Regions from separate parts of the Carnobacterium pleistocenium FTR1 genome, predicted to be linked through region 2. Evidence: a T-box and tRNA genes for the amino acid it is inferred to sense, from the RefSeq annotation. Region 2 holds a T-box; the other holds one or more tRNA genes.
What was found. A T-box is a leader RNA that pairs with one kind of tRNA and senses whether it is charged. The one in region 2 lies ahead of leuS (leucine--tRNA ligase), so its partner is inferred to be a tRNA-Leu.
Positions count from the first base shown of each region.

Region 1 (5,437 bases), 350 kb from region 2:
AAATAACCTTGTTGCACTGTAAAACGAGTATTTATAACATAATTTATTTGAGAAGGAACACAATTAAATCGATCTGCCATCTCGCTGCGTCTGATCTCGACTCGTTCATCTTGACCTAAAACTTTTTTTAAATAAGCTTCAATGATGTCCGACATATTTTGATTATGCATGGGTTACCTGTTACTAAAACATTTCAGTGTATGATAAAGATAATAATTTTACCTTCTCTACTTTACAACGGTGTTTTTTTAGTAACACTCCTTTTCTTATCGTCCTAACACTAGACTTAATCATTTAGCTTATCAATAACATAAACTAAATTAATAGCGGAGGATACCTCTAGTAAAAACTAGAAAGCATTCTTGACTAATCCTGACTTTCATTATACGAGAAATAAGAAGATTTGAAAAGTAACTTTACTCATTTCATCTAAATTAACTCCGAAACTTCTTCTATTGCCCAATAGACAAAGAAAATAAATATTAAAGTTTATCTTTTTATCTAAGAAAAATGCATGGCTAAAGTATTAGCCAATTTTAAAAATTGACTCTCAATTTAATGTAGCTTTTTACGGATCTAATTCTGTTAAATAAAAGTAGTGTCTTTTTTAACCAAATACAAATCAACGATGATAGCTTTGATTATCGAAAAAAAGTCTGTTTTATTTTCTTTTATAGATAGAAACTGTTTTTTTCGTGCATATGAATACTACCAATCAGACGAAAAAATAGCTGTCTAATTTTTGGTGTGGATAAAAAAATTAATTACATAACTCACCTAAAAATTCTGGCGGAATAGGTTCTGCTTGTAACCATATCATTGAATTCAATGCGAATAACAGAGAGTTAACGCTCTGTTAAGGCTTGAAAACCTTAAGACTATGGTTTTCCAGGTCTTCAGGTAGCTCCCCTGGCTTCACAAGCAAGTTCGTACATTCCAGAAGAAATTTCATCTTGAAGCATCCACACTATTTGACCTAGAACCAAAACAATTATACAACCAAAAAAAAAGATAATTTCTCTAATTATTAAGAGAAATCATCTTTTTAAAATTATTTATCGGGAAGACAGGATTCGAACCTGCGACCCCTTGGTCCCAAACCAAGTGCTCTACCAAGCTGAGCTACTTCCCGTTCAATTACTTCTTAATTTTTCTTTCAAAAGAAATGCACCCAAGAGGACTTGAACCTCTAACCCCTTGATTCGTAGTCAAGTACTCTATCCAATTGAGCTATGGGTGCAAATAGTGCCGAGGGCCGGAATCGAACCGGCACGGTGATCACTCACCGCAGGATTTTAAGTCCTGTGCGTCTACCTGTTCCGCCACCCCGGCATTAGAACAGTTCTTCATCTTACGAATAAGCTTACTAGTCAAACTAGTAAGCGAAAGACGGGATTCGAACCCGCGACCCCCACCTTGGCAAGGTGATGTTCTACCACTGAACTACTTTCGCAAAAGAATGCCGGCTAAAGGAGTTGAACCCTCGACCCTCTGATTACAAATCAGATGCTCTACCAACTGAGCTAAGCCGGCTGAAGTGATACCTCAATCATTTAATAAAGATAATGCGGGTGAAGGGACTTGAACCCCCACGTCTTACGACGCTAGATCCTAAATCTAGTGCGTCTGCCAATTCCGCCACACCCGCAAAAACATGGCATAACTAACCATATTTGACTGATTAGCTATGAGTCATGCAGGATTCGAACCTGCGACCCTCTGATTAAAAGTCAGATGCTCTACCAACTGAGCTAATGACTCATGGTGGAGGTTGACGGGCTCGAACCGCCGACCCTCTGCTTGTAAGGCAGATGCTCTCCCAACTGAGCTAAACCTCCATAAAAAAAAAAAACAATTGAATTTGCGTGGCAACGTCCTACTCTCACAAAGGGAAACCCTTCACTACCATCGGCGCTAAGAAGCTTAACTTCTGTGTTCGGCATGGGAACAGGTGTGACCTTCTTGCCATCATCACCACACAATTTCAATCAGAGAACATTGTTCTCTCAAAACTGGATAAGGTAAAAATCGTTTTTGTTCTGAATCCGTCGTACACCGGTTATTTCTTTGGTTAAGTCCTCGACCGATTAGTATTGGTCCGCTCCATATATCGCTATACTTCCACTTCCAACCTATCAACCTGATCATCTCTCAGGGGTCTTACTCACTTACGTGATGGGAAATCTCATCTTGAGGGGGGCTTCACGCTTAGATGCTTTCAGCGTTTATCCCGTCCACACATAGCTACCCAGCAATGCCCTTGGCAGAACAACTGGTACACCAGAGGTGTGTCCATCCCGGTCCTCTCGTACTAAGGACAGCTCCTCTCAAATTTCCTACGCCCGCGACGGATAGGGACCGAACTGTCTCACGACGTTCTGAACCCAGCTCGCGTACCGCTTTAATGGGCGAACAGCCCAACCCTTGGGACCGACTACAGCCCCAGGATGCGATGAGCCGACATCGAGGTGCCAAACCTCCCCGTCGATGTGGACTCTTGGGGGAGATAAGCCTGTTATCCCCAGGGTAGCTTTTATCCGTTGAGCGATGGCCCTTCCATACGGAACCACCGGATCACTAAGCCCGACTTTCGTCCCTGCTCGACTTGTAGGTCTCGCAGTCAAGCTCCCTTATGCCTTTACACTCTGCGAATGATTTCCAACCATTCTGAGGGAACCTTTGGGCGCCTCCGTTACACTTTAGGAGGCGACCGCCCCAGTCAAACTGCCCGTCAGACACTGTCTCCCAGCCCGATAAGGGCTGTGGGTTAGAGTGGTCATACAGCAAGGGTAGTATCCCACCAACGCCTCCACCAAGACTGGCGTCCTGGCTTCATTGGCTCCTACCTATCCTGTACAAGCTGTACAAACACTCAATATCAAACTGCAGTAAAGCTCCATGGGGTCTTTCCGTCCTGTCGCGGGTAACCTGCATCTTCACAGGTACTATAATTTCACCGAGTCTCTCGTTGAGACAGTGCCCAGATCGTTACGCCTTTCGTGCGGGTCGGAACTTACCCGACAAGGAATTTCGCTACCTTAGGACCGTTATAGTTACGGCCGCCGTTTACTGGGGCTTCAATTCTGAGCTTCGCCCGAGAGCTAACCCTTCCTCTTAACCTTCCAGCACCGGGCAGGCGTCAGCCCCTATACGTCATCTTACGATTTTGCAGAGACCTGTGTTTTTGATAAACAGTCGCCTGGGCCTATTCACTGCGGCTGACCAATTGGTCAGCACCCCTTCTCCCGAAGTTACGGGGTCATTTTGCCGAGTTCCTTAACGAGAGTTCTCTCGCACACCTTAGGATTCTCTCCTCGACTACCTGTGTCGGTTTGCGGTACGGGCAGTTTGTTTCTAACTAGAAGCTTTTCTTGACAGTGTGACATCGGGAACTTCGGTACTTAATTTCCCTCCCCATCACAACTTGTTCTTAAAGAAGCAAGCATTTGACTCACTTCAAAACTTGTTGCTTGGACGTGCATATCCAACAGCACGTATTCCTTAGCCTACTGTGTCCCTCCATTGTTCAAACAAAACAAACTGGTACAGGAATCTCAACCTGTTGTCCATCGTCTACGCCATTCGGCCTCGACTTAGGTCCCGACTAACCCTGGGAGGACGAGCCTTCCCCAGGAAACCTTAGTCATTCGGTGGACGGGATTCTCACCCGTCTTTCGCTACTCATACCGGCATTCTCACTTCTAAGCGCTCCACTAGTCCTCACGATCTAGCTTCAACGCCCTTAGAACGCTCTCCTACCATAGAACCAATGGTTCTATCCACAGCTTCGGTGTTATGTTTAGCCCCGGTAAATTTTCGGCGCAGGGTCACTCGACTAGTGAGCTATTACGCACTCTTTAAATGATGGCTGCTTCTGAGCCAACATCCTAGTTGTCTAAGCAACTCCACATCCTTTTCCACTTAACATAAACTTTGGGACCTTAGCTGGTGGTCTGGGCTGTTTCCCTTTCGACTACGGATCTTATCACTCGCAGTCTGACTCCCGGATATAAATCAATGGCATTCGGAGTTTATCTGAATTCGGTAACCCTAGAAGGGCCCCTAGTCCAAACAGTTGCTCTACCTCCATGATTCTAATTCCGAGGCTAGCCCTAAAGCTATTTCGGAGAGAACCAGCTATCTCCAAGTTCGATTGGAATTTCTCCGCTACCCACACCTCATCCCCGCATTTTTCAACATACGTGGGTTCGGTCCTCCAGTGCGTATTACCGCACCTTCAACCTGGACATGGGTAGATCACTTGGTTTCGGGTCTACGACCACATACTCATTCGCCCTATTCAGACTCGCTTTCGCTACGGCTCCGTCTCATCAACTTAACCTCGCATGTGATCGTAACTCGCCGGTTCATTCTACAAAAGGCACGCTATCACCCATTAACGGGCTTTAACTATTTGTAGGCACACGGTTTCAGGGGCTATTTCACTCCTCTTCCGAGGTTCTTTTCACCTTTCCCTCACGGTACTGGTTCACTATCGGTCACTAGGGAGTATTTAGCCTTGGGAGATGGTCCTCCCGGATTCCGACGGAATTTCTCGTGTTCCGCCGTACTCAGGATACTGATCAGAGTGAAATTGGTTTCGGTTACAGGGCTTTTACCTTCTTCGGCAGACCTTTCCAGGTCGCTTCTCCTACCAACTTCATTTATGACTCTATATGTTCAGTCCTACAACCCCAGAAAGCAAGCTTTCTGGTTTGGGCTATTCCCGTTTCGCTCGCCGCTACTCAGGGAATCGATTTTTCTTTCTCTTCCTGCAGGTACTTAGATGTTTCAGTTCTCTGCGTCTACCTCTACTGACCTATGTATTCAGTCAGCAGTAACATCCTATCAAAGATGCTGGGTTCCCCCATTCGGAAATCTTTGGATCAAAGCTCACTTACAGCTCCCCAAAGCATATCGGCGTTAGTCCCGTCCTTCATCGGCTCCTAGTGCCAAGGCATTCACCGTGCGCCCTTATTAACTTAACCTATGGTTAATCGTTAATGTTTAATACTCATCTTTCGATGAGAACCTTAAAAAACTTATTTTTTAAAAATTTTCGGTGTGTTTCTGGTTTCTTACTTAATTACGATTTTTAACTTTATCCAGTTTTCAAAGAACAATTCTTTTCGCAACTAAAGTTGCAATGGAGCCTAGCGGGATCGAACCGCTGACCTCCTGCGTGCAAGGCAGGCGCTCTCCCAGCTGAGCTAAGGCCCCGGGAACTAATATTTCATGTTATTTTTCAAAAATGAAAAGTGGGCCTAAATGGACTCGAACCATCGACCTCACGCTTATCAGGCGTGCGCTCTAACCAGCTGAGCTATAGGCCCAACGTATTAGGCATTTCAGTAAAGCTTTTTTTTGAGAAGATTAGACCTCTCAAAACTAAACAAAGTAAAGACGAATGTGTGGGTTTCCGTTATATTCCTTAGAA
Region 1 covers NZ_JQLQ01000002.1:2,442,165-2,447,601, forward strand. The annotation lists gene BP17_RS11945 (CtsR family transcriptional regulator) at 1-170, opposite strand, end outside; tRNA gene BP17_RS11950 (tRNA-Pro) at 1,059-1,132, opposite strand; tRNA gene BP17_RS11955 (tRNA-Arg) at 1,167-1,240, opposite strand; tRNA gene BP17_RS11960 (tRNA-Leu) at 1,247-1,332, opposite strand; tRNA gene BP17_RS11965 (tRNA-Gly) at 1,382-1,453, opposite strand; tRNA gene BP17_RS11970 (tRNA-Thr) at 1,461-1,533, opposite strand; tRNA gene BP17_RS11975 (tRNA-Leu) at 1,567-1,648, opposite strand; tRNA gene BP17_RS11980 (tRNA-Lys) at 1,689-1,761, opposite strand; tRNA gene BP17_RS11985 (tRNA-Val) at 1,763-1,838, opposite strand; rRNA gene rrf (5S ribosomal RNA) at 1,864-1,979, opposite strand; rRNA gene BP17_RS11995 (23S ribosomal RNA) at 2,068-4,988, opposite strand; tRNA gene BP17_RS12000 (tRNA-Ala) at 5,148-5,220, opposite strand; tRNA gene BP17_RS12005 (tRNA-Ile) at 5,260-5,333, opposite strand; rRNA gene BP17_RS12010 (16S ribosomal RNA) at 5,436-5,437, opposite strand, start outside.
Region 1: it has a tRNA-Leu gene. The T-box ahead of leuS (leucine--tRNA ligase) is inferred to sense a tRNA for this amino acid. The anticodon was not compared.

Region 2 (5,437 bases):
ACTGATCCATCTTATGCGTCTAAGTTGAATGCTATTATAAATTCATATAACTTAACGCAGTATGATACAAAATCTTCAGGAGAAGCAACTCAAAATACTCCAGTATCAAATGATAATAATGTTCAAACGCCAAGTACAGGTACAACAAGCAGTACATCTTATACTGTGAAATCAGGTGATACATTAACGGCAATTGGTTCGAAATACGGTGTATCCGTAGAGAACTTGAAAACATGGAATAGTTTGACATCTGATACGATCTACGTGAACCAAAAATTGTCAATCAAGGGTGGAACAACTTCCGGTAGCACGACAACACCAACAACAAGTACAGGTACAACGAGCAGCACAACTTATGCTGTAAAATCAGGTGACACGTTAACGGCAATTGGTTCAAAATACGGTGTATCTGTAGCGAACTTGAAAACATGGAACAGTTTGACATCTGATACGATCTACGTGAACCAAAAATTGTCAATCAAGGGTGGAACAACTTCCGGTAGCACGACAACACCAACAACAAATACAGGCGTAACAAGTAGTACAACATACGCTGTAAAATCAGGTGACACGTTAACGGCAATTGGTTCAAAATACGGCGTGTCTGTAACGAACTTAAAAACATGGAATAGTTTGACATCTGATATGATCTACGTAAACCAAAAATTGTCAATCAAGGGTGGAACAACTTCAGGCAGCACAACAACACCGACAACAAGTACAGGTACAACGAGCAGCACAACTTATGCTGTAAAATCAGGTGACACGTTAACGGCAATTGGTTCAAAATACGGTGTATCTGTAGCGAACTTGAAAACATGGAACAGCTTGACATCTGATTCGATCTACGTGAACCAAAAATTGACGATCAAGGGTGGAACAACTTCAGGCAGCACAACAACACCGACAACAAGTACAGGTACAACGAGCAGCACAACTTATGCTGTAAAATCAGGTGATACATTAACGGCAATTGGTTCAAAATACGGTGTATCTGTAGCGAACTTGAAAACATGGAACAGCTTGACATCTGATTCGATCTACGTGGATCAAAAATTGACGATCAAAGGTGGAACAACTTCAGGCAGCACAACAACACCGACAACAAGTACAGGTACAACGAGCAGCACATCTTATGCTGTAAAATCAGGTGATACATTAACGGCAATTGGTTCAAAATACGGTGTATCTGTAGCGAACTTGAAAACATGGAACAGCTTGACATCTGATACGATCTACGTGGATCAAAAATTGACGATCAAAGGTGGAACAACTTCAGGCAGCACAACAACACCGACAACAAGTACAATTACAAGTATAAACACAACAAGCAGCACGTCTTATGTTGTAAAGTCTGGCGATACATTATCAGCCATCAGTGCAAAATACGGTGTATCTATCGCAAACTTGAAAGAAGCTAATAAGTTAACATCAGATACTATTTTTGTAGGTCAAAAGTTAGTTGTAAAAACAACTACTACTGTTTCTAATGCAACCACAACAACAAGTACAACTAATTCAAAAAAACATAATGTTGTAAGTGGAGATTCTTTATGGGGCATTGCCCAAGAGTATGATATGTCCGTTTCAGAATTAAAAGCAGTAAATTATTTAAAATCAGACGTTATATTTGTTGGTCAATCTTTGATTATCAAATAGTGATAACAGAGACTCGCCAAAAGTGCGAGTCTCTGTTTTTATTCAGCAAAAAAATTAATCATTTATTGAAAGATCATTTTTTTATGATAAATAAAAAAAGGAGTGGAAACTATGATCATCACTACTACGGAATCTATTGAAAATTTTGGAATATCATCTTATGAAGGAATTGTGTTTGGGGAAGTCATTTCTGGGATCAATTTAGTTAAAGATAGCGATGCTGGGCTGCTAAATAAAATTGACGAGCGTTATCAAAAATATGAGAATATATTGTCAGAGTCTCGTGGCGTAGTATTAGAAAAAATGAAACTCAAGGCTGTAGAATTAGGTGCAGATGCTATTGTCGGAGTTAAAATGGATTATGAAACACTAGGATCAGATAATGGTATGATTATTGTAACGTGCAGTGGAACGGCTGTAAAACTGCAAACCTTTATGTGATCTATGCATGAAAGAAAAGTTAGAAACGAACTGCCTACTTTTTTTATTGCTCCAGAGACAATTATTTGTTAAGATGAGTTCAATAGAAAAAAACAGTGAAAAGGAATAGTAGAAACGATTTTTTGAGAGAGAGTGCATGGGTGGTGGAAATGCATAAAAAAGACTTTCGAACTCGCCTTTAGAGTTGCTTTGTTGAAATGAAAGTAGACAAAGACGTAGCACCTGCGTTAAAGGTATGAGGAGTCTGCAATTTTTTCTGTTGAGAAATAGTTAGTTGTAGAAAACATAGGTGGTACCGCGAATAATAAATTGTTTAATCGCCCTATGAGTATAGATAGTCATCTGTATTCATAGGGCGATTTTTTTTTGAATAAGAAATGAAAGAGGGATAAATATGAGCTTTAACCATAAAACGATTGAAAAAAAATGGCAAAATTATTGGGCTTCCAATAAAACATTCCGCACAACGGAAGACGCTAAAAAAGAAAATTTCTATGCATTGGATATGTTTCCTTATCCATCCGGCCAAGGCTTACATGTAGGACATCCAGAAGGGTATACGGCAACTGATATTATTTCTCGCTTGAAACGAGCTCAAGGATTCAATGTGTTACATCCAATGGGGTGGGATGCATTTGGATTGCCAGCTGAGCAATATGCACTAGATACTGGAAATGACCCAGCAGAATTTACTGCTCACAATATTGAAACATTCCGTCGTCAAATCAACTCATTAGGATTCAGCTATGATTGGGAACGTGAAATAAATACTACTGATCCTGACTATTACAAATGGACTCAGTGGATTTTTATCAAATTGTATGAAAAAGGGTTAGCCTATGAAGCTGAAGTAGCTGTGAACTGGTGTCCTGCATTAGGAACGGTATTGGCTAATGAAGAAGTTATTGATGGGAAAAGCGAACGTGGAGGACATCCAGTCTACCGTAAACCAATGAAACAATGGATGTTGAAAATCACGGCTTACGCTGATCGTTTGTTAGATGACTTAGAACTAGTAGATTGGCCTGAAAGTATCAAAGACATGCAACGTAACTGGATTGGAAAATCAATTGGCGCAAATGTTGTCTTTACTGTTAAAAATACTGATCATAAATTTACTGTCTTTACGACTCGTCCAGATACCTTATTTGGAGCAACTTATAGCGTATTGGCTCCAGAATTAGAGTTAGTTAAACAAATTACTACTCCAGAACAAGAAGCAGAAGTTCAAGCGTATATTGAAAAAATTAGCTTGAAGAGCGATTTAGACCGGACAGACCTGAATAAAAATAAAACTGGTGTATTCACTGGTGCTTATGCAATCAATCCAGTAAATGGCAAAGAAATACCAATTTGGATTGCCGATTACGTATTAGCTTCATATGGAACAGGAGCCATTATGGCTGTTCCAGCGCATGATGAACGTGATTATGAATTTGCTGAAACTTTTGATTTAGAAATTCTTCCAGTTCTTGAAGGCGGCGATGTAACTAAGGCGGCATTTACGGAAGATGGTCTACACATCAACTCTGATTTTTTGAATGGTCTTGGAAAAGAAGAAGCCATTGATAAAATGAATAAGTGGTTGGAAGAAAACGAAGTAGGTAAAAAAGAAACGACCTATCGTTTGCGTGACTGGCTATTTGCTCGTCAACGTTATTGGGGTGAGCCTATTCCAGTTATCCATTGGGAAGACGGGACTTCAACAACTTTAGCTGAGTCTGAATTGCCATTAATATTGCCAAAAACAGATGAAATCAAACCTAGTGGAACAGGTGAATCGCCATTAGCAAATATCACTGAATGGGTAAATGTAGTGGATCCTGAAACCGGTATGAAAGGACACCGTGATACAAATACAATGCCGCAATGGGCAGGAAGCTCTTGGTATTTCTTACGCTTTATCGACCCAACTAATACCGAAATGATAGCTGATCCTAAAAAACTAAAACAATGGTTACCAGTTGATATTTATATTGGCGGAGCTGAACATGCTGTACTTCATCTGCTATATGCTCGATTCTGGCATAAATTCTTGTATAACATTGGTGTTGTCCCAACCAAAGAACCATTCCAAAAATTGTATAACCAAGGAATGATTTTAGGCGGAAATAATGAGAAAATGTCTAAATCAAAAGGAAATGTAGTTAATCCTGACGATGTTGTTGAGAAATTTGGTGCGGATACACTGCGTATGTATGAAATGTTTATGGGTCCTTTAGATGCCTCTATTGCCTGGAATGAAAATGGATTAGAAGGAAGTCGTAAATTTTTAGATCGTGTATGGCGCTTGATCATGGATGAAAATGGAAAAGTTCGTGATCGTATCACAACCTTTAACGATGGATCTCTTGATGTCGTTTATCACCAGACAGTTAAAAAAGTTACAGAAGATTTTGAGCAGTTGCGTTTCAACACAGCAATTTCTCAAATGATGGTTTTTGTAAATGAAGCATACAAAACAAAAATTTTACCCGTGAATTATATAAAAGCTTTTGTTCAATTGCTTGCACCGATTGCTCCGCATATGGGAGAAGAATTATGGTCTAATTTAACAAAAAGTGGTGAAAGTATTTCATATGTTGCATGGCCAGCATATGATGAAAAATTCTTAGTTGAAGATGAGATTGAAGTCGTTTTCCAAGTGAATGGAAAATTAAGAGCAAAAACTCAAACTTCGAAAGAAATCTCTAAAGCAGATTTAGAACTATTAGCAATGAGTAATGAAAAAATCAAAGAATCGATTGTAGGAAAAACAATTCGTAAAGTTATTGTTGTTCCTGGGAAATTAGTAAATATAGTAGCAAATTAAACGGATTTTTAATAAAATAAGGCTTATATTAGGAAGAAGAGATGAGACAGCTGTCTTGTCTCTTTTCTACTTAATGATGTTAAGCAGACTTTAAATTTTCTTTAAAATTACATTGTAGATGTTCTTTAAGCATTGCAACCCTCTGACTTAAGAAGTAAAATAGAATCTTGTATACAATAGTATGAGAGTAGGTATTTGAGGCATGTCGAAAAATACAATCAGTGACAATAAATTAAAACAACCGATAAAAGAAATAAGTTCACAAGATAAGATGATCAGCGGATCCGCTTGGATGACCGGTGCCAGTATTCTATCTAGATTATTAGGAGCCCTTTATATTATCCCGTGGATGGCCTGGATGGGTAATCCAAGTATAGCGGCATCAGCAAATGCTCTTTACATTATTGGGTATACACCTTATGCCTTGTTTTTAAATATTGCAACAGCCGGTGTTCCCTCAGCGATCGCTAAGCAAGTTTCTTATTACAATAGTTTAAATGAGTATGAAGTAAGTCGAAATATTTA
Region 2 covers NZ_JQLQ01000002.1:2,090,750-2,096,186, reverse strand. The annotation lists gene BP17_RS13775 (muramidase family protein) at 1-1,659, shown strand, start outside; gene BP17_RS10195 (heavy metal-binding domain-containing protein) at 1,771-2,100, shown strand; T-box leader at 2,187-2,428, shown strand; gene leuS (leucine--tRNA ligase) at 2,495-4,912, shown strand; gene BP17_RS10185 (putative polysaccharide biosynthesis protein) at 5,115-5,437, shown strand, end outside.